4 regions of the Janibacter sp. RAF52 genome follow, and region 4 is predicted to be linked to each of the others. Evidence: riboswitches for the same ligand, from Rfam matches in the RefSeq annotation. Region 4 holds a riboswitch; each other region holds the start of a gene.

Region 1 (4,182 bases), on a different contig from region 4:
GCTGGCGACGACCCTCGTGCGTGAGACCGAGGACTTCATCGCGTGGGAGCAGGGCGCCACCGCGGCCGCGGCCGGTGCGCACCACGGCGCCCCGCAGTGGGAGCAGCCGATCCCGTCGTACGTCGTCCCCGACTGATCCACAGGTCCGGAGGCGTCCGAGCGGCCCTCCACAGCCACGACTGGCCCCTGCCGGCGCGCGTCGGCAGGGGCCAGATTCGGTGCATGACACAGATCGTGAGACCCCGCGACGCCGCCGAGCTCGCCGTCCTGATGCCCTACCAGCTCGGGTTCCACCCCGGGCCCTCCGTTTGCCTGACGCTCATGCGCGAGCGGCGCCTCGGTCTGCTCCAGCGGCACGACCTCGTCGCCGAGCCGGACGTGGCTCGGCGTGTGGCCGCGGAGGCCGTCGCCATCGCGCTCCGGGAGGGGGCGAGCAGCGTGCTGCTCATGGCCTTCGAGGACGACGAAGGGCAGTCCCTTGCCCTGCGAGCGGCGATGACCGCGGCGGCTCTCGAGGCCGGGCTGCCGGTGCACCAGCACCTCGTCGTCCGCGACGGCCACTGCCACACCGTCGACGGCCCTGGGGCGGGCCGTGCCCTGCGGCTCCCGCGACCCGAGGACGTGCCGGCGGTCGCTCCCTTCGTCGAGGCGGGGGTCTGCCCGGTACCCAGTCGGGATCACCTCGTGCGGGGGGTCCTCGCGGAGCGGGACGAGACGAGGGCGGCCGCCGTGGCCGTGGCGGCCAGCCCGCTGGGCGTGCGTCCCCGGGTCCCGGAGATCGCCACGGCCTGGACCCGGCTGCTCGACCCCGACGCCGGGGCCCGGCCCGTGGGAGACCTGGCCGACCGCGACCTGCTGGTGATCGCGAGGTCACTGCAGCTCGTCCCCTGGCGCGATGCCCTCCTCGCCGTGCTCTGTCCCGGGACCATGCCCCTGAGGGGGGTCGACGAGCACTGGATCTCGCTCGCGCTCGAGGTCACGAGGTGGTGCCCGTGGGTCCTCGGGGACGACGAGCTCGTGCCGGAGGTGGGGGAGCACCACGACGGGGTGCTCGCCGTCCGCACCCGGCTGCTCGAGCTGGCGCGTCTCGTCCCGGCCGAGCTCACCCCACCCCTGCTGACCTGCGCGGCGCACCTCGCGTGGTGGACGGGCGACGGCACGGTCACGGGGGTGTGCCTCGAGCGGGCTCTGCAGGTCGACCCCGACTACCGGCTCGCGGGGCTCATGCTCGAGCTGCTCTCCCACGGGGTCCGGCCGTGGGAGACGCCCAGGGTCGCCTGACCGGAGCAGGCCCCGTCCGCGCTGCGGACCCGGCTCGATCCGGCCGCCCGGGTGAGGTTAGAGTTGGCGCCAGGTCATGAGTGTCAGCGTCAAGCCCCGGCTAGCTGGCCGGCAACCCTCCTCGCGACGGGGTGCCCCGGGTGATGACCCGGCCGCATCGGAGTGATGTGGCAAGGCGAGACCCGGGAGCCCTCTCATGAGCGTATCCACCACACGGCCCACCACCTCTGCCCTCTGGCGTGACGACCACCCGTCCGGCGACCGCCTCTTCCAGCCCATCGGTGACCTCGTCGTCGAGTCGGGCGAGGTGCTGCCCGACGTCGTCCTGGCCTACGAGACGTGGGGACGGCTCTCGCCCTCCCGCGACAACGCGGTGCTCGTCGAGCACGCGCTCACCGGTGACAGCCATGTGGTCGGTCCTGCGGGCGAAGGTCACCCGACACCGGGATGGTGGCCCGGGCTCGTCGGGCCCGGCGCCCTCCTCGACACCGACGACTTCTTCGTCATCGCGATCAACGTGCTCGGTGGGTGCCAGGGCAGCACCGGCCCCGCGTCCCCCGGACCAGACGGCCGTCCGTGGGGCAGTCGCTTCCCGCGGCTGACCATCCGCGACCAGGTGACGGCCGAGGCGCGCCTTGCCGACGCCCTCGACATCCCGAGCTGGCACACCGTCATCGGTGGCTCGATGGGCGGCATGCGCACGCTCGAGTGGGTCGCCTCCTACCCGGACCGGGTCGGTACCGCGGTGGCCCTCGCATCGACCGCCTACGCCACCGCCGAGCAGATCGGCTGGAGCCAGACGCAGATCCACGCCATCCGCAACGACCCGTGGTTCGCCGGCGGCGACTACTACGGGCACCCGCAGGGCCCGGAGGTCGGCCTGGGCATCGCGCGGCGGATCGCACACATCACCTACCGCAGCGAGATCGAGCTGCACGACCGCTTCGGTCGTGATGTCCAGGACGAGGCGCCGGGGGAGAGCGGCCGGCCGCGCTACGCGGTCGAGAGCTACCTCGACCACCACGGGGGCAAGCTGGCGGCGCGCTTCGACGCCAACTCGTACATCGTGCTGTCCGAGGCGATGAACTCCCACGACATCGGACGCGACCGGGGTGGCATGGCGGCGGCGCTGGCCCCCTTCGCCGGCCGGCTCGTCGTCGTCCCGGTGGACTCCGACCGGCTCTACCCGCCCCGGCTCTCGGACGAGATCGCGCGGGCCCGACCGGGCACGGAGCAGGCGATGATCCGCTCCGTCGTCGGCCACGACGGCTTCCTCACCGAGGTCGACCAGGTGGCCGCGCTCCTGGGCCAGGTCGTCGCAGGACGGCCCCTCGTCGACACGAGGAGCCGGAGTGAGACAGGTCACGGCGGTGCGGTGTAGCGTCTGGCCAAGACCCGTCCAGCAGCACTAGCCAGTCGAGGAGCAACGATGACCATCGTCGTGGGGTACGTGTCCACCAAGGAGGGCGAAGCCGCCCTGGAGCGAGCCTTCGAGGAGTGCCGTCTGCGCAAGGACAAGCTCGTCGTCATCCACTCCGACCGCGGTGGCGCCGGACTGAGCGGCGACAGCGCCCGCAAGAACGAAGAGGACCTCAAGCAGGTCCGCAGCCGCCTCGACGAGGCCGGTGTCGAGGGCGAGGTGCGGGGGCTCGTCCGCGGCAAGGAGCCGGCCGAGGACCTCATCGTCGTCGCCGAGGAGACCGGCGCCAGCCTGATCATCATCGGACTGCGCAAGCGTACGCCGGTCGGCAAGCTCATCCTCGGCTCCAACGCGCAGCGAGTGCTGCTCGACGCGCCCTGCGACGTGCTCGCCGTCAAGGCGCGCTGAGACACGGACACCGATCAGCGGGCACCCCGACGGGGTGCCCGCTGACGCGTTGACGCAGACCTCGTTTTATAATGGTGATGAGCCCAGCGCACAGCGACCGGGCGAGTCGGGTCGACGGGGTCACACGCCACCCCCCTTCGATGCCGGCGGAATCCCCCGTGACGAAAGGTTGTTGGTGACTGCTGTGTCCCCACGGTCGGACGAGGCGCAGGACTCCCTCCCCAAGGAGTTTTCGCACCCATCGCTCCAGGAACTGGTCCGTGTGGGCCACACGACCGGATCCATCACCAGCGACCAGCTCCAGGCCGCTTTCACCGACGCGAAGGTCAGCCCGAGCCGGGGCAGGGTCGTGCTGCGCGCGCTCGGTGACCAAGGAATCGAGGTTCAGGTGCCACCGTCCACCCCCGCCAAGAAGACTGCGGCGAAGAAGACCACCGCGAAGAAGGCCGCGACCAAGAAGGCCGCCGCCCCCGCGAAGAAGGCTGCCGCCACCAAGACCGCTGCTGCCACGAAGAAGGCTGCGGCGCCGGCGAAGAAGACCGCCGCCAAGAAGGCGACCGCCACCAAGGCTGCTGCCGCTGCTGCGGCCGAGCCGGTCAAGAAGGCTGCGCCGGCCAAGACGGCCGCCGCGAAGAAGGCCGCCGCCAAGAAGGCCGCGGCCAACCCGACGACGACGACCGCCGAAGAGCCGGAGCCCGGTGAGGACGACGTCCTCCACGAGGACCCCAAGGCGGCGAAGAAGCCCGAGCAGGAGCCGGACGAGAAGTCGGGCTTCACGATCAGCAACGACGACGAGGACGACGCGCCCGCGCAGCAGGTCGTGACGGCCGGCGCCACCGCCGACCCGGTCAAGGACTACCTCAAGCAGATCGGCAAGGTCGCGCTCCTCAACGCCGAGCAGGAGGTCGAGCTCGCCAAGCGCATCGAGGCCGGTCTCTTCGCCGAGGAAAAGCTCGCCTCGGGCGAGAAGATCGAGATGAAGTTCAAGCGTGAGCTGTGGTGGATCGCGCAGGACGGCAAGAACGCCAAGAACCACCTGCTCGAGGCCAACCTGCGCCTCGTCGTCTCGCTCG
Region 2 (4,182 bases), on a different contig from region 4:
GCGCTCCTTGCGGGTGAGCGGCAGCTGCTCGAGCCCGAAGGTGACATTGGCCAATGCCGTGCGCCACGGAAACAGGGCGTACTGCTGGAAGACGACGCCGCGGTCCAGGCCGGGTCCCGTGACGGGTGTGCCGTCGACGAGCACCTCCCCGCTGGTGGGCGTGCTCAGCCCGCCGAGCAGGTCGAGCAGGGTGGTCTTGCCCGACCCGCTCGGTCCGACGAGGGTGAGGAACTCCCCTGCCGGGACGGTGAGGCTGATGTCCTCGACGGCCCGCAGCACGCTCGCGCGCGGCTGGTCCTTCGTCGGGCGGACGACGAACTCCTTGGTGACGTGGCGCAGCTCGATGCTCGAGGTCACTTCGTCCCCTCCTTGGCCAGGTCGTTGTACTCGTTGGTGTAGATCGACGCCGGGTCGAGGTCTGCCTGGTCGACGATCCCGGTGCTCTCCAGCCAGGCCGCCCACTGGGTGAAGTCCTCGTCGGAGACCGCCCCGCCCTTCGCCGGGACACCGGTGCTCTTCCAGAAGCGGACGTTGTCGGTGCTCTCGTTGCGGTCGCGGCCCTCGATGATCCGCTCGAAGCGCGCGTGGACGGTGGCGCGGGGTGTCCTGCGGGCCCACTCGATCGCCTTGGCGACACCGGTGGTGAACTCGCGGACGGCGCCCGGGTGCTGGTCGATGAAGTCGTCACGCAGCACGTACTGGCCGCCGTTGAGCTCGTGACCGAGCACCTCGGTGTCGCGCACGAGCTCGCGGATGTCGGGCTGCGAGAGCGCCCGGTCCTGCAGGACCCCGCCGAGGGCACCGACGTCGATCTGCCGGCGACGGATGGCCTCCTCGGTGTCGTTGGGTGGCAGGACGACGAGCTGCACCTGGTCGATCTCCCGGCTGGTGAGGCCGGCCGTGGTCAGCCAGGTCTCGATGAAGGCCTCGGCGTGGGCCCCCAGCGTGTTGACGGCGATCTTCTTGCCGACGAGGTCCTTGGGCCTGCGGATTCCGCTGTCCTTGCGGACGTAGAGGCCCTGGTAGGACTTCTTGTCCGAGCCGTAGTAGTTGATGACCGCGGTGATCGGCGACCCGGCCTGCGCGAGCTTGACGATCGCTCCGGAGAATGCGCCACCGACATCGGTCTGCCCGGTCGCGACGGACTGGATGTCCTGTGGCCCGCTCACCGTCGCGCCGACGTACTCGAGGTCGATGGTCGGGAAGTAGCCGAGGTCGTCGGCCAGCTCGGGGAAGGTGACGTTGTTGGCGCTGCCCTGGTATCGGAAGGTCACGCGGCCCCCGGGCCCGGTGCCTGCGGCATCGCTCGTGGGCAGGGTGCAGCCGGCGAGGGCGGAGGTCGTCGCGATCCCGGCGAGGCCGAGCAGGACGGAGCGGCGTGAGGTGTGGGTGCTCATCAGGCCACCGCCACGGAGCGCGCGAGGAGGTCGCCGCGGTGGGCGGCCTCCGCGGCCGCGACGAGCGAGCGACCGGCGACGGCGTCGAGGAAGACGCGGGTCACCTCGGCCAGCGGGCCGGCGGCGGACTCGGCGATGCTCACCTCACCGCCGTCGTGTCGGGTGACCTCGGAGGCGAGGACGAACCACCCCGGCGTGATGGCGCTCGGCGCGAGGCTGGCGAGCACGGGGCGCAGGGCGTAGTCCACCGCGAGGACGTGGGCGGGGCTGCCGCCGGTGGCGATCGGCAGGACCACCTTGTCCTTGAGCCCGGTCTGCGGCAGCAGGTCGAGGAAGGCCTTGAGCAGGCCGCTGTACGCCGCCTTGTAGACCGGCGTCGAGACGATGACGGCATCGGCGCGGGCCAGGGTGCAGGCCGCGCGAGCGATGTCGTCGTCGTCCGTGTCGGCTCGCAGGAGCGGCTCGGCGGGCAGGTCCCGCAAGACGATCGGGGCGATGAGGTGACCGGCGCGCTGCACGCGGTGCGACAGGTCGCCGAGGACCGCCTCGGTCCGCGACGAGGTGGACGGACTGCTGGAGATGGTGGCGATGACAGCCATGGGGGTGCCTCTCTGTGGGCATGACGGATCGACGGTCGACGAAGGGGGTCTCGTCACCGGACCGGGGTTGGTGGGGGTGATGTCGCATTTCCCTAGGGAAACGCGCAGGTGGCGCCGCATCTCCCTAGGGAAATGCGCAGGTGGGGCCGTATTTCCCTAGGGAAATACGGGTTCAGGTCAGCGACAGAGCGCGCTGTTGACCCTCAGCAGGTCGACGTGGCGCCGCAGCGCCGGGCGCAGCGACCGCGGTGCGGTCCTGGCAGTGGTGCTCATGGGAGATCCCGTTTCTCGTCGGGAGGCCGGCGAGGGCCTCGCGCTTGCTCCGACCGGAAGTGACCGGAGCCAGGTCCTCACCCGGAGCACCCCACCGCGAGTTGGAGGGTTGCTGTCCAGCGAGCCGGGGCTTGACGCTGGAACTCGTGACCTGATGAAGAACCTACGCAGATCCATCTCCTACTGCAAGAGCAGGAGTTGCCTGTCTCGCGATCCGGACCCCACGAGTGCCCTTGTCCCCCAACGGGACCCAGCTGACTCGACAGGTGGTTGTGTGGTCAACCGGTAGCGCCGGGTGCCGGCAGCGCCCGGTGAGCGCCGCCGGCTCGCTGAACTCCCTGTTCAACACACAACCATCAGCAGGACGAAGGGGGCGCCGCCGCCAGCACGACGAAGGGTGGGGTCGACGCGACTCAAGGAAAAGTCCGGACTGCCTGCGCCCCGTGAGAGGCAGACCAAGCGGTCCGGACTTTTTCCCCAGCATCGACCCCACCCTTCGCCGGGCGGCCCGGTCTTCGGCAGGTCGGACGAGAGGGCTCAGCCCTGGCTGAGCATCTCCGCCGTGAGGAAGGCCAGCTCGAGACTCTGCTGGTGGTTCAGGCGCGGGTCGCACACGCTCTCGTAGCGCTTGTTGAGGTCCTCGTCGAGGATCCGCTCGGCGCCGCCGAGGCACTCGGTGACGTCGTTGCCGGTGAGCTCGACGTGCAGACCGCCGGGGACGGTGCCGAGCGCGCGGTGCACCTCGAAGAAGCCGCGGACCTCGTCGACGACGTCCTCGAAGTCACGCGTCTTGAAGCCGGACGCCGACTCGAAGGTGTTGCCGTGCATCGGGTCGCAGATCCAGGTGACCATCGCACCGGAGTCGCGGACCTTTTCGACGATGGCGGGCATCGCCTCGCGGATCTTGCCGGCACCCATGCGGGTGATGAAGGTCAGGCGGCCGGGCTCGCGGTGCGGGTCGAGCAGGTCGATGATCCGCAGCAGCTCGTCGGGGTCGGCCTTGTCGGAGACCTTCATGCCGATGGGGTTGCGGATCCGGCTGACGAAGTCGAGATGCGCGTGGTCGATCTGACGCGTCCGCTCCCCGATCCACAGGAAGTGACCCGAGGTGTCGTAGAGGTTGCCGGTGCGCGAGTCGACGCGGGTCATCGGGCGCTCGTAGTCGAGGAGCAGCGCCTCGTGGGCGGACCAGAACTCGGTCGCCCGCATCGCCTCGAAGTCGACACCGCAGGCGGCCATGAAGCGCATCGCCTTGTCGATCTCGCGGGCCAGGCCCTCGTAGCGCCGGTTGGCGGCGTTGGAGACGAAGCCGACATTCCAGTCGTGCACGCGGCGCAGGTCGGCGAAGCCGCCCTGGGTGAAGGCGCGCACGAGGTTCAGCGTCGCCGCACTCGTGTGGTACCCGCGCAGCAGGCGCTGCGGGTCGGGCTCGCGCGACTCGGGGGTGAAGGCGAAGTCGTTGACCATGTCGCCGCGGTAGGCGGGCAGGGTGACGCCGTCGCGGGTCTCGGCGTCCTTGCTGCGGGGCTTGGCGAACTGCCCCGCCATCCGGCCCATCTTGACGACGGGCATGCCAGCGCCGTAGGTGAGCACGGCGGCCATCTGCAGCACGGTCTTGATCCGGTCGCGGATGTTGTCGGCGGTGGCGTGGACGAAGGTCTCGGCGCAGTCGCCACCCTGGAGCACGAAGGCCTCACCGACGGACGCCGCAGCCATCCGGTCGCGCAGGTCGTCGCACTCGCCGGCGAAGACGAGCGGTGGATAGGTCGCCAGCTGCGCCACGGCACTGTCGAGGGCCGCACGGTCCGGCCAGCTCGGCTGCTGCGCGGCAGGCAGGTCGCTGTCGATGGTGGCGGCGGTCATGGGGGCGGGCACTGCAGTGGTCACCCCCACAGGATAGGCCGGGCGTGGCG
Region 3 (4,182 bases), on a different contig from region 4:
CGCCCATGCCCCACACGCTAGGAAAAAACGCCGAGGGGCCCGTGGAGTTCTCCACAGGCCCCTCGGTGCGCCCTTCGAGATGGCCCTTCGAGACGGCTCGTTCCTCACCTCCTCAGGGACCGAGGTTCCTCGCCTCCTCAGGGACCGAGGTTCCTCGCCTCCTCAGGGACCGAAGATCACTTCGCGGCGGCGAAGCCCTGCTCGAGGTCGGCGACGATGTCCTCGATGCTCTCGAGACCGACCGCCAGACGGACGAGGCCGGGGGTGACGCCGGCGGCGAGCCGGTCCTCCTCCGGACCCTGCGAGTGGGTCGTCGAGGCCGGGTGGATGACGAGCGAGCGCACGTCACCGATGTTGGCCAGGTGGCTGTGCAGGGTGAGCCCCTCGACAAACTTCTTGCCTGCCTCGAGGCCGCCGGCGATCTCGAAGGAGATGACGGCACCGGCCCCCTTCGGCGTGTAGCGCTGCGCCTGCTCGAAGCTCGCCGAGCCCTCGATGGACGCCCAGTTGACCGCCTCGACCTGCGCGTGGCCGGAGAGGAAGTCGACGACCTTGCGGGTGTTGTCGAGGTGCCGCTCGATGCGCAGGCTGAGCGTCTCGATGCCCTGCCCGATGAGGAAGGCGTTGAAGGGCGAGATCGCCGGGCCGATGTCGCGCAGCAGCTGCACGCGTGCCTTGAGGATGAAGGACAGGTTGGCCCCGAGCGCGCCGTTGACGCCGAGGTCGGGGCCGAAGCGCAGCCCGTGGTAGCTCGGGTCGGGCTGGTTGTAGTTGGGGAACTTCTCCGGGTCGGCCGCGTAGTCGAAGGTCCCGCCGTCGACGATGACGCCGGCGATCGCGGTGCCGTGGCCGCCGAGGTACTTCGTCGCCGAGTGGACGACGACGTCCGCACCGTGCTCGAGGGGGCGCAGCACGTAGGGCGTGGCGATCGTGTTGTCGACGACGAGCGGCACCCCGGCCTCGTGGGCGACCTCGGCGATGCCGGCGATGTCGAGCACGACCGGCTTGGGGTTGCCGATCGTCTCGCCGAAGAAGGCCTTGGTGTTGGGCTTGACCGCCGCGCGCCACTGCTCGAGGTCGCTCGGGTCCTCGACGAAGGAGACCTCGATGCCGAACTTCGGCAGGGTGAACTTCAGCAGGTTGATCGTGCCGCCGTAGAGCGCGGCGCTGGCGACGATGTGGTCACCCGCCTCGGCGATGTTGACCAGGGCGAGGTGCGTCGCGGACATGCCCGACGCCGTGAGCAGCGCACCGACGCCACCCTCGAGCGCGGCGATCTTCTGCTCCACCGCGTCCTGGGTGGGGTTCATGATCCGCGTGTAGATGTTGCCGAACTCCTTGAGCGCGAAGAGGTTCGCCGCCTGCTCGGTGTCCTTGAAGGCGTAGGAGGTCGTCGCGTGGATCGGCAGCGCCCGCGAACCAGTCGTCGGGTCGGGCGCCTGGCCGGCGTGGATCTGCTGGGTCTCGAAGCTCCAGGTGGAGGGGTCGGACATGTCTGCTCCTTGAGATGTGCGCGCTTGACCGCGACGGACGTCGCGGACCAGGTCGTCTCCCGGGGCACCCCACCGCGGAGGAGGGTTGCCGGCCAGCGAGCCGGGGCTTCGCGCTGGCGCTCAAGACCTGCTGCGATGATAGGAAAAGGGCTGGCGCGCACCAGCCTCCGTCTCACCTAGCGGGCGCGCACCCGGTGGAGCCACCACAGCCCGACGAAGGGGAGGACGAGCGGCAGGTAGCCGTAGCCGGACCCGTAGTGGGACCAGACGGTCTTGTCGGGGAAGAGCTCGGGCCGCACGAAGGACAGGGTCCCGACGGTGACGACGCCGACCGCTTCGACGAGGATCGCGCCGGTGGCCACGCGGGCACCGGAGGGTCCCCCCTTCGCCAGGGCGATGGTCGCGACGACGTAGATGAGGGCGGCGCACGCCGACAGCACGTAGGCGAGCGGGGCCCGGTCGAAGTACTGGGTGATCTGCAGGATCGAGCGCCCGGTCGCGGCGAGCGCGAGCACTCCGTAGACGGCGACGACGACCCGGCCCGGCCCGGTCCCGGTGCTGACCTCAGGCGGGGCCACTGGTCTGCCAGATCTGGAGGATGCGGTAGGTCATGACCCCGACGGTGAAGGCACCGGCGATGACGACGCCCATGGCCCAGCGGGTCTTTTCCTTGAGGGCGATGAAGACGACGACCGGCGGGATGATCGGGAGGGTCAGGGCGTAGGCGAGCATCGTCGCGCCCTCCCCCGTCCCGGTGACGCGGCCGTGGACGACCGCCGTCGTCACCGCGAGCACGAGCAGACCCAGCTCGACGAGCGCCGCGACGAGCAGGAGCCCGTCGTCGACGGGGCGGTCGAGCGCGAGGTAGATCAGGGCCACGAGCCCGAGGGCGGCGACGGCGACCATCACGGCAGTGGTCAGGGGCACAAGCACCGGGCAAGGTTACCCACCCTCGTGGGTGGCACCATCACTGCCATGAGTCCCCAGCGCCCTGGTGCCCAGCAGCTCATCGACGCGGTCGTCGACCCGGACAGCTTCGTCACGTGGGACGAGCCGATCGACACCTCCGGCCTCGACGACACCTACCGGTCGGCGATGGCGGCCGCGGCCGAGCGCGCCGGCACCGACGAGTCGATCCTCACCGGGCGGGCCCGGATCCAGGGTCACGACGTCGCCCTCATCGTCGGCGAGTTCCGCTTCCTCGGCGGGTCGATCGGACGGGCGGCCGCGGGCCGGATCGTCTCGGCGGTCCGGCGTGCGACGACCGAGCGGCTGCCACTCATCGCGGCGACCGCCAGCGGTGGTACGCGGATGCAGGAGGGCACCCCGGCCTTCATGACGATGGTCGACATCTCGGCCGCGGTCGTGGCGCACAAGGCGGCCGGCCTGCCCTACCTCGCCTACCTGCGGCACCCGACGACCGGCGGCGTCTTCGCCTCGTGGGGGTCGCTGGCTCACATGACGATCGCCGAGCCCGGGGCGCTCATCGGCTTCCTCGGCCCGGTCGTCTACGAGACGGTCAACGGCGTCCCCTTCCCGGAGGGCGTCCAAGTCGCCGAAAACCTCGTGGACAAGGGCATCGTCGACGCCGTCGTCCCCCTCGAGGAGCTGGCCGGCATCGCGGCGCGCGCCCTGACGATGCTGTCGGCGACGACCCACCGGCACGCCGACCCGACCGAGCACCCGACGTGGCGGATCGCTCCCTTCGTCTCGCGGCCGGAGCCCGACGAGGAGGAGGTCGCCGCGGTCTGGGGGGCCATCGAGACGACCCGAAGGGGGGACCGCCCCGGTGTGCGGGAGCTGCTGCGGCACGCCGCAGACGACGTCATCCCGCTCAACGGCACGGGCTACGGCGAGTCGGACAAGGGGGTCATGCTCGCTCTGGCCTCCTTCGGCTCGCGGCCGTGCGTGCTCGTCGGCCAGGACCGCCGCTACCAGGTCGCCGAGTCGATGGGCCCGGCCGCGCTGCGCGAGGCCCGTCGCGGCATGCGGATGGCCCGCGAGCTCGGCCTGCCCCTCGTGACCGTCATCGACACCCCCGGCGCCGACCTCTCCCCCCGGGCGGAGGAGGGCGCTCTCGCCGGGGAGATCGCCCGGTGCATCGCCGACATGACGGCGCTCGACGTGCCGAGCGTGTCCGTGCTGCTCGGCGAGGGCACCGGCGGGGGCGCGCTGGCGCTGCTGCCCGCGCAGCGGGTCGTCGCCGCCGGCAATGCCTGGCTCTCGCCGCTGCCGCCGGAGGGGGCGAGCGCCATCGTCTTCAAGGACACCGAGCACGCCGCTCTGCTCGCCGCCCGCCAGCGGGTCGGCGCCCGACACATGCTCGAGGACGGGCTCGTCGACGTCATCGTCGAGGAGTCCCCCGCGGCCCACGAGGACCCGGAGGGCTTCACCCGGGCGATCGGCGCGGAGGTGGCCGCCCAGGTCGACGAGCTGCTCGGTCGGTCCGCGCACGAGTGAGGCGGCGTCGGGTCGATCAACCGGCGATCGCCAGCCCGTCCCACACCGGCATCTCGACGACGGCGCGATCGGTCGCGAGGTAGGTCGCGAGCAGTGGGACGTCGAGCTCGCGGCAGGAGGCGATCGCCGCCTCGTGCCAGGCCCGTGCCTCGTCGTCGGGCTCGAGGCCGTGGGGCCGGCCGATCGCGACGACGAGGCCGCCGAGACGCTCGACGAGGCCACCGACGAC
Region 4 (4,182 bases):
GAGGGCTACACCGTGCGTGACGACCAGGGCGACGACCCGATGCTCATCGCCCCCGACGGCAAGGCCGTCGAGACCTGGCGGGAGAACTACCCCTACGACTCCCTCATGGAGCGCGAGGAGTACGACGTCCAGAAGTACCTGCTGCAGATCGAGCTGCTGAAGTTCCAGAACTGGGCCAACGACACCGGCCGCAAGTTCGTCGTCCTCTTCGAGGGCCGCGACGCGGCGGGCAAGGGCGGCACGATCAAGCGCTTCACCGAGCACCTCAACCCGCGTGGTGCCCGCGTCGTCGCCCTGACGAAGCCGAGCGACCGCGAGCTCGGGCAGTGGTACTTCCAGCGCTACATCCAGCACCTGCCGACGAGCGGCGAGATCGTCCTCTTCGACCGCTCCTGGTACAACCGGGCCGGCGTCGAGCGGGTCATGGGATTTTGCAGCGACGAGCAGTACGAGGGCTTCATGGACCAGGCCCCGAAGATCGAGCGGATGCTCGCCGACTCCGGGGTGCACGTCACCAAGCTGTGGTTCTCGGTGACCCAGCAGGAGCAGCGCACCCGCTTCGCCATCCGCCAGATCGACCCGGTGCGCCGGTGGAAGCTCTCCCCGATGGACCTCGAGAGCCTCGACAAGTGGGAGGCCTACACCGAGGCCAAGGAGGAGATGTTCCGCCGCACGGACACCCGCCACGCGCCGTGGACGGTCATCAAGTCCAACGACAAGAAGCGCGGCCGGATCAACGCGATCCGCTTCTTCCTCAACCAGTTCGACTACGAGGGCAAGGACTCGCAGGTCGTCTTCACGCCCGATCGCAAGGTCGTCTCCCGAGGCCGCAAGACCGAGGGCGACTGATGCCACCCGGTCCCTGAGCGGGTCCCACGTTCCGCGTGGGCGGTCGCTCAGCGACCGTCTCGAAGGTGGTCCCTGAAGAGGTCGCTCAGCGACCGTCTCGAAGGGCCGGCAAAGGTCGACATCGTGGCCGCCCGGGTGCAGGGTGACCCCGTGACCAAGGATGCTGCCACCCGCCTGCCCCGCGGCCGGGCCCTCGCCGACATCGGCCCGCTCGAGCAGCTGCGCGCCGGCCGCCTCGGCGTCCGCCTGCCGCTCCTGCTCGCCGGGCTCTTCCTCTACGGGGCGTCCATGGCCATGGTCCTGCGCGCGACCCTGGGGCAGATCCCGTGGGACGTGCTGCACGTCGGCGTCTCGCAGCACATCCCGCTGAGCTTCGGCACGATCGTCATCGGCGTCTCGCTGCTCGTGCTGCTCGGCTGGATCCCCCTGCGGCAGAAGCCCGGTCTGGGCACGATCGGCAATGCCCTGCTCATCGGTCCGTCGGCCGATCTCGTGCTGTCGATCCTCGACGAGCCGTCCGGCACGGTCTGGCGGGTCGTCCTGCTGCTCGGCGGCGTGGTGCTCAACGGCGTCGCGACAGGCATGTACATCGGCTCGCAGTTCGGACCCGGCCCGCGCGACGGTCTGATGACCGGCCTGGCTCGCATCACCGGTGGTTCGATCCGGGGTGTGCGCACCGGCATCGAGGTCGCCGTGGTCGCCGTCGGCTGGCTGCTGGGCGGCACCGTCGGGGTCGGCACGATCCTCTACGCCGTGGCCATCGGGCCGCTGGCACAGCTCTTCCTGCCGCTCTTCACGGTTGAGCTCGGGCGCCCCGTCCCACCCTCCGATACATAACTGGACGTAATGGTTCGGATCATGTCACGTTATGGGTAGGTCATGAGTCCCAGCGCGAAGCCCCGGCTGGCTGGGCGGCAACCCTCCTCCCTTCGGTGGGGTGCCCCGGGTGAGGACCTGGGCGCGGTCGACCGACCGGGCCAAGCGAGGGGCGTTGCCGCCCCGTGATCTCCACAGGAGCACCCATGTCCGCCACCGCCACCGCCACCGCCTCGACCATCCTCACCTCGAGCGTGCAGGGGCGCCTCGTCACCGGGACCGAGGTCGCGATCACCTCCCGCCAGCACGAGTTCACCATCGACGAGCCGGAGAGCCTCGGCGGCGCCGACCGGGGCGCAAACCCGATCGAGCACCTGCTCGCCGCCCTCGCCTCGTGCACCGTCATCAGCTACCAGGTCTGGGCCGGCAAGCTCGGCATCGCGGTCGACTCCATCGACGTCGACCTCGAGGGCACGATCGACCTCGCCGGGTTCTTCGGCACCGACGAGACCGTGCGTCCCGGCTTCCAAGGGATCGAGCTGGGTATCCGGGTAGCCGGCCCGGCGAGCGAGGCGGACTACCGCCGCCTCGAGCAGGCCGTCGCCGAGCACTGCCCCGTCCTCGACAACCTGACGCTGGGCGTGCCGGTCACGACGTCCCTCGAGGTGGCTCCCGCCGCTGCCTGAGGGCCACGCCGGGGCTACTTGCTAGCGCGCGACCTCGCGCAGCGATCCGTCGACCCGTCGGGTCCAGCCACGTGAGTCGAGGTGCTCGAGCAGCGGCACGGCCACCCGGCGGGTCGTGCCGAGCGCCTGCCGGGCGGTGCTCAGGGTGAAGGGCTGCTCCAGCCCCGCCAGCACCCGCATCGCCCGGGCCGGACCGTCGGGCAGCAGCACGACGTCGTCGGGCAGTCGCAGCAGCCGCCCGAGGCGCGCGGCCGCGGCGAGCTCAGCAGGCCCTAGGCCGAGGTCGTCGAGGTCGCCCCGTTCCGGCGCATCGAAGGGGGAGTCCCGCAGCCTCCCTTCGACCGCCGCGACCCCCACCTCCGCGGGACCGAGGCCGGCCGCGGACGGATCGTGGACCCGGCCGCCGGTGATCGTCAGGTCGGTGCCCGAGACGAGCCTGCGGACGAGCTCGGGGCCGAGCGGCGCAGGGAGGTGCTCCGGCAGCAGCAGTGCCCTGGCGGCCTCGGCGACGGGCATCCCTGCGCTCAGGCGATCGGCACCGTGGTGGGCGGCGACCCACTCGACGAGCTCGGCTCGCCATGACTCCCACGCCCGGGAGTCGACCAGCCAGTCGCCCTGCCGCACAGCGGTGCTCGGCACCGGCAGGCCCAGTCGTTCGAAAGTGGCGACGCGATCTGCCGACCGGGAGCGCAGACGGGTCGTCGCGAGATCACCTCCGGCCAGGGCCTTGGCGCGGCGGGCGGCGGCACCGCGTCGGGTCAGCGGGAGCGGGTCGACGTCGAGGACCCGCACGGCCCACAGCCGCCGGCTGCCCGGGTCGCGCAGGATCGCCCGGTCGCCCACCCGCCACGGCAGATCTACGCGCGCCGACAGCCTGGCGAGGTCGTCACCGAGCGGCCGCACGTGCACCGGCACGTCGATCGACCCCACGTGCAGCGTCGCCTGCTCCGGCAGCCCCGCGCCGTCCTCGAGGTCGTGCGCACCCTGTGGTATTTCCGTAGGGACATGCGTCCCCGGTCGCATCTCCCTAGGGACATGCGTCTCCTTCCGTATTTCCCTAGGGAAATGCCGGCCAGGCGCGCCACCCACCTCGGTGAGCCGCACGTCGACGGTCGGGGCGAGCGCCCAGGCCCCAGGGGTGAGCAGGGCGGCCGTGCGCCCGACCTGATCGACGCGGCGCAGGTTGACGGCCGTCCGTGACACCGGCCCGACCTCGTCGCGGGCCTCGTCCTGGCTGTGCAGCCCGCGGACCGTCACCTCGCGGGTGGAGCCGTGGTCGAGCAGCAGCAGCCGGTCGCCGGTGCGGATCGTGCCGGCCCCGAGCGTGCCCGTGACGACGGTGCCCGCACCCGATAACGAAAAGGCCCGGTCGCACCAGAGTCGCACTGCCGCAGCGGGATCCGGCTCGGGCAGCCGGGCGGCGAGGTCGGCGAGCGCGGTGCGCACGTCATCGAGGCCGATCCCCTTCGACGCTGCCACCTCGACCGCCGGCACGTCGAGACCGGCCCCGGCCAGGCGCCGACCCGCCTCGCCACGGACCGCTGCAATGCGGTCGTCGTCGGCGAGGTCGCAGCGGGCGATGACGAGCAGCCCGTCGGTGATGCCGAGCGCCCGCACGGCCGCGAGGTGTTCGCTGCTCTGCGCCTGCCAGCCCTGATCCGCCGCGACGACGAAGACCACGGCCGGCGCCGGCCCCAGCCCCGACAGCATCGTCCCGACGAACCGCTGGTGCCCCGGCACGTCGACGAAGGCCACCTCGGCCCCGCCCGGCAGCGTCGTCCACGCATAGCCGAGCTCGATGGTCAGGCCGCGCTCCTGCTCCTCGGCGAGC

What was found. A riboswitch is a leader RNA that binds a small molecule or an ion and turns the genes downstream of it on or off. The one in region 4 is predicted to bind S-adenosylmethionine.
Region 1: another riboswitch for S-adenosylmethionine. It lies ahead of metX (homoserine O-acetyltransferase MetX); the one in region 4 lies ahead of AB4Y78_RS08695 (OsmC family protein).
Region 2: another riboswitch for S-adenosylmethionine. It lies ahead of ssuE (NADPH-dependent FMN reductase); the one in region 4 lies ahead of AB4Y78_RS08695 (OsmC family protein).
Region 3: another riboswitch for S-adenosylmethionine. It lies ahead of AB4Y78_RS01290 (bifunctional o-acetylhomoserine/o-acetylserine sulfhydrylase); the one in region 4 lies ahead of AB4Y78_RS08695 (OsmC family protein).

What each region holds. Positions count from the first base shown of each region.
Region 1 is NZ_JBFRDY010000001.1:287,541-291,722, forward strand. It holds gene AB4Y78_RS01335 (YkvA family protein) at 1-136, shown strand, start outside; gene AB4Y78_RS01340 (DUF4192 domain-containing protein) at 223-1,281, shown strand; SAM riboswitch class IV at 1,354-1,464, shown strand; gene metX (homoserine O-acetyltransferase MetX) at 1,478-2,662, shown strand; gene AB4Y78_RS01350 (universal stress protein) at 2,711-3,109, shown strand; gene AB4Y78_RS01355 (RNA polymerase sigma factor) at 3,285-4,182, shown strand, end outside.
Region 2 is NZ_JBFRDY010000001.1:484,510-488,691, reverse strand. It holds gene AB4Y78_RS02320 (ABC transporter ATP-binding protein) at 1-357, opposite strand, end outside; gene AB4Y78_RS02315 (ABC transporter substrate-binding protein) at 354-1,397, opposite strand; gene ssuE (NADPH-dependent FMN reductase) at 1,397-1,996, opposite strand; SAM riboswitch class IV at 2,305-2,421, opposite strand; gene AB4Y78_RS02305 (class II 3-deoxy-7-phosphoheptulonate synthase) at 2,807-4,132, opposite strand.
Region 3 is NZ_JBFRDY010000001.1:271,130-275,311, reverse strand. It holds gene AB4Y78_RS01295 (hypothetical protein) at 1-7, opposite strand, end outside; gene AB4Y78_RS01290 (bifunctional o-acetylhomoserine/o-acetylserine sulfhydrylase) at 177-1,493, opposite strand; SAM riboswitch class IV at 1,509-1,621, opposite strand; gene AB4Y78_RS01285 (hypothetical protein) at 1,670-2,071, opposite strand; gene AB4Y78_RS01280 (hypothetical protein) at 2,058-2,426, opposite strand; gene AB4Y78_RS01275 (carboxyl transferase domain-containing protein) at 2,469-3,953, shown strand; gene AB4Y78_RS01270 (hypothetical protein) at 3,970-4,182, opposite strand, start outside.
Region 4 is NZ_JBFRDY010000005.1:130,782-134,963, reverse strand. It holds gene ppk2 (polyphosphate kinase 2) at 1-849, shown strand, start outside; gene yczE (membrane protein YczE) at 1,000-1,686, shown strand; SAM riboswitch class IV at 1,725-1,839, shown strand; gene AB4Y78_RS08695 (OsmC family protein) at 1,872-2,351, shown strand; gene AB4Y78_RS08690 (SelB domain-containing protein) at 2,373-4,182, opposite strand, start outside.